Regions from separate parts of the Kitasatospora sp. NPDC054795 genome, predicted to be linked through region 2. Evidence: predicted binding sites of a transcription regulator. Region 2 holds the regulator's gene; the other holds the start of a gene.
The links. The regulator HrcA, encoded in region 2, represses chaperone genes, less so after heat shock. The targets are predictions, from matches to a motif close to TTNGCACTCNGNNNNNCNGAGTGCNAA.

Region 1 (2,400 bases), on a different contig from region 2:
GCGCGGAGCGGGTGACCTTGGCCGGGTCGATGATGCCCTCGGCGATCAGGTCGACGTAGGTGTTGGTGGCCGCGTTCAGGCCGTGACCGGCGGGGAGGTTGCGCACCTTCTCCACCACGACGCCACCCTCCAGGCCGGCGTTGGTCGCGATCTGCTTGATCGGGGCCTCCAGCGCGACCTTGACGATGTTGGCACCGGTGGCCTCGTCGCCCTCCAGCTCCAGCTTGTCGAAGGCGACACCGGCCTGCAGCAGGGCGACGCCACCACCGGCGACGATGCCCTCCTCGACGGCGGCCTTGGCGTTGCGGACGGCGTCCTCGATGCGGTGCTTGCGCTCCTTGAGCTCCACCTCGGTGGCCGCGCCGGCCTTGATGACGGCCACGCCGCCGGCCAGCTTGGCGAGGCGCTCCTGGAGCTTCTCGCGGTCGTAGTCCGAGTCGCTGTTCTCGATCTCGGCGCGGATCTGGTTGACGCGGCCCGCGACCTGCTCGCTGTCGCCGCCACCGTCGACGATGGTGGTCTCGTCCTTGGTGATGACCACCTTGCGGGCGGTGCCCAGCAGGTCGATGCCGGCGCTCTCCAGCTTGAGGCCGACCTCCTCGGAGATGACGGTGCCACCGGTGAGGATGGCGATGTCGCCGAGCATGGCCTTGCGGCGGTCACCGAAGCCCGGGGCCTTGACGGCGACGGACTTGAAGGTGCCACGGATCTTGTTCACGACCAGGGTCGACAGGGCCTCGCCCTCGACGTCCTCGGCGATGATGACCAGCGGCTTACCGCTCTGCATGACCTTCTCCAGCAGCGGGAGCAGGTCCTTGACCGAGCCGATCTTGGAGTTGGCGATGAGGATGTACGGGTCCTCGAACGTCGCCTCCATGCGCTCCAGGTCGGTGGCGAAGTAGGCGGAGATGTAGCCCTTGTCGAAGCGCATGCCCTCGGTGAGCTCGAGCTCCAGGCCGAAGGTGTTGCTCTCCTCGACGGTGATGACGCCTTCCTTGCCGACCTTGTCCATGGCCTCGGCGATCAGCTCGCCGATCTGGGTGTCGGCGGCCGAGATGGAGGCGGTGGAGGCGATCTGCTCCTTGGTCTCCACGTCCTTGGCCTGGGCCAGCAGCTGGTCCGAGACGGCGGCGACGGCCTTCTCGATGCCGCGCTTCAGGGCCATCGGGTTGGCGCCGGCGGCGACGTTGCGCAGACCCTCGCGAACCAGGGCCTGGGCGAGCACGGTGGCGGTGGTGGTGCCGTCACCCGCGACGTCGTCCGTCTTCTTGGCGACCTCCTTGACGAGCTCCGCACCGATCTTCTCGTACGGGTCCTCGAGCTCGATCTCCTTGGCGATGGAGACACCGTCGTTGGTGATCGTGGGGGCGCCCCACTTCTTCTCCAGCACGACGTTGCGGCCCTTGGGGCCGAGCGTGACCTTCACCGCGTCGGCGAGCTGGTTCATGCCACGCTCAAGGCCGCGGCGAGCTTCCTCATCAAAGGCGATGATCTTGGCCATCAGAAGTGGTCCTCCGGGACACGGTCGACTGCTCGGACCAAGGGGTGCCCGCGACGGACGGCCCTGGTGCGCGGAGGTCCATTCCCTCCGCTCCCGGGGGCCTCACCGACCCGGTCCGCTGTCACTCTCACACTGTGAGTGCTAACGCCAATGATTAGCACTCCGGGTGGTCGAGTGCAAGCCCAATCGGCAATCCGCGAGCCGCCGCCGGGGCCGCCCGGGAACGCCGACGGGCCCGTGCGACACGTGTCGCACGGGCCCGTCGAGAAGCGAGAGGTCACCAGCCGCAGGGCCGCGCCGAGCTCCTGGGGTCGGAAGGGGTCAGACCGCGGCGCGGACCATGTCCGCCTGCGGGCCCTTCTGTCCCTGAGAGATCTCGAACTCGACCCGCTGGCCCTCCTCGAGGGTGCGGTAGCCGTCCATCTGGATCGCGCTGTAGTGGACGAAGACGTCCGCACCACCGTCGACCGCGATGAAGCCGTAGCCCTTCTCCGCGTTGAACCACTTGACGGTGCCCTGAGCCATTCCGAACTCCCCTAGTGCTGTGCTGGCCCTTCACGCGCCCGCAGGTCGCGGGCCCGGATTGGTTGAAGGCCGGCCCGGGGAACCCCCCCTGGGCGCAGCCGTGCACGCCGCAACCCTCCGTGCAGGACGCCAGGCGGCTTCCGGCGAGCGGGTGATTGCGTCGACCGCCGCTGAATGTATCCGGATCGACGCCCTCTGCAACAGGGCCAGCCACCGGTAATTCCGCCTCGATATCAAGGGACAGGACGGGCCGAATCGGAATAATCTCGGCATTTCACGCCGGACATAGCGGACGAATTACTCAAATGTCCGCGGGAATTCTGACATCTGCCTGACATGTTTCACGGGCCGGCCCCGCCGGCCGGACGCCCCCG
Region 2 (2,400 bases):
GGTCAGGCCGCGGTCGGGCGCGAAACGGGTGTGCTGGCCCGAGCTCGACATCGCTTGCTCCTCCGTTCGCCGTCGCTTTCGATGCTGCCACCCGGACGGCCTCCCGGCACCACCCCGGTGCCGGGAGGATCGAACCGCCGGGGCCCCGCGGGCCGTGTCCGGAACTGCGGGGAGGATCACGCTCCTCGGGCCGTTCCTGCCGTAGGACCCGGGCCTTACACTGGCAGGTACGGTTCTGGCACTCGTACGTTCAGAGTGCCAAGACCGGGGGCCTCCCGGGGAGGCCCGCAGCAGCGAGGGACACAGTCGGACAACGTGCGAAGACGGAGGTGCGTGCCCCATGGCCGGTGAGGTCCGCCAGCTGGACGAACGCAAGCTCGCCGTACTCCGCGCGATCGTGCAGGACTACGTGGGCACCGAGGAGCCGGTCGGCTCCAAGGCCCTGGTGGAACGGCACAACCTCGGGGTCTCGCCGGCGACCGTCCGCAACGACATGGCGGCGCTGGAGGAGGAGGGCTACATCCACCAGCCGCACACCAGTGCCGGCCGCATCCCGACCGACAAGGGGTACCGCCTCTTCGTCGACAAGCTCGCCGAGATCAAGCCGATGAGCGCCCCCGAGCGCCGGGCCATCCGGCACTTCCTGGACGGCGCGGTCGACCTGGACGACGTGGTCGCCCGTACCGTGCGGCTGCTCGCCCAGCTGACCCGGCAGGTCGCGGTGGTGCAGTACCCCTCGCTGACGCGCTCCACCGTCCGGCACATCGAGCTGGTGGCGCTGGCCCCGGCCAAGGTGATGCTGGTACTGATCACCAACACCGGCCGGGTCGAGCAGCGGATGGTCGACTGCCCGGGCTCGGTCGGCGAGACGGTGCTGGCGGACCTTCGGGCCCGGATCAACGCGAGAGCCGCCGGTCGGCGCCTCCCGGAGGTCCCGGGGCTGCTGGAGGAGCTGCCGGCGCTGTTCGAGCAGGCCGACCGGCCGACGGTCAGCACGGTCCTGGCGACCCTGTTCGAGACGCTCGCCGAGCAGAACGAGGAGCGGATCATGCTGGCCGGCACGGCCAACCTGACCCGCTTCGGGCACGACTTCCCGCTCACCATCCAGCCGGTGCTGGAGGCCCTGGAGGAGCAGGTCATCCTGCTCCGCCTCCTGGGTGAGACCGCGGACGCCGCGATGACGGTCCGGATCGGGCGGGAGAACGCCTATGAAGGGCTGAATTCCACCTCGATCGTTTCGGTCGGCTACGGTTCGGGCGACGAGAGCGTGGCGAAACTGGGTGTGATCGGTCCGACCCGGATGGACTACCCCGGCACAATGGGGGCGGTGCGAGCGGTGGCACGGTACGTGGGCCAGATCCTGGCCGAGTCCTAGCAAGGGCCGCCGTTAAAATCTTTAACGGTGGCGTCCAGTCGCAGCACTACTACAGGCGGAACAAGCGGAGCATTTGGTGGCCACGGACTACTACGCGGTACTCGGCGTCCGGCGGGATGCGGGGCAGGACGAGATCAAGAAGGCGTTCCGGCGCCTGGCACGCGAACTGCACCCGGACGTCAACCCGGACCCGAAGACGCAGGAGCGGTTCAAGGAGATCAACGCCGCCTACGAGGTGCTCTCCGACCCGCAGAAGCGTCAGGTCTACGACCTCGGCGGGGACCCGCTGTCCCCGGGCGGCGGCGGTGCCGGCGGCTTCGGCGCCGGCGCGGCGGGCTTCGGTTTCTCCGACATCATGGACGCCTTCTTCGGCGCCGCGGCCGGCCAGCGCGGCCCGCGCTCGCGCACCCGCCGCGGCCAGGACGCCATGATCCGGCTGGAGATCACCCTGGAGGAGGCCGCGTTCGGCACCACCAAGGAACTCCAGGTCGACACCGCCGTCACCTGCACCACCTGCAGCGGCGAGGGCGCGGCCCCCGGCACCTCGGCGCAGACCTGTGACATGTGCCGCGGCAAGGGCGAGGTCTCCCAGGTCACCCGGTCCTTCCTGGGCCAGGTCATGACCTCCCGCCCCTGCCCGCAGTGCCAGGGCTTCGGCACCGTCGTGCCGACCCCGTGCCCGGAGTGCGCCGGCGACGGCCGCGTGCGCGCCCGCCGCACCCTGACGGTCAAGATCCCGGCCGGGGTCGACAACGGCACCCGGATCCAGCTGGCCGGCGAGGGCGAGGTCGGCCCCGGCGGCGGCCCGGCCGGCGACCTGTACGTCGAGATCGCCGAGACCACCCACGCCATCTTCCAGCGGCGCGGGGACGACCTGCACTGCACCGTCACCATCCCGATGACGGCGGCCTCGCTCGGCACCCGGGTGCCGCTGCAGACCCTGGACGGCCTGGAGGACGTCGACATCCGGCCCGGCACCCAGTCCGGCCAGTCGATCCCGCTGCACGGCCGGGGCATCACCCACC

Region 1: the regulator HrcA is predicted to act here: its motif matches at 1,656-1,682, upstream of groL (chaperonin GroEL).

The regions. Positions count from the first base shown of each region.
Region 1 covers NZ_JBSHAP010000131.1:8,918-11,317, reverse strand. The annotation lists gene groL (chaperonin GroEL) at 1-1,501, opposite strand, end outside; gene ACWGJO_RS33955 (cold-shock protein) at 1,823-2,026, opposite strand.
Region 2 covers NZ_JBSHAP010000032.1:18,036-20,435, forward strand. The annotation lists gene htpX (zinc metalloprotease HtpX) at 1-51, opposite strand, end outside; gene hrcA (heat-inducible transcriptional repressor HrcA) at 341-1,375, shown strand; gene dnaJ (molecular chaperone DnaJ) at 1,452-2,400, shown strand, end outside.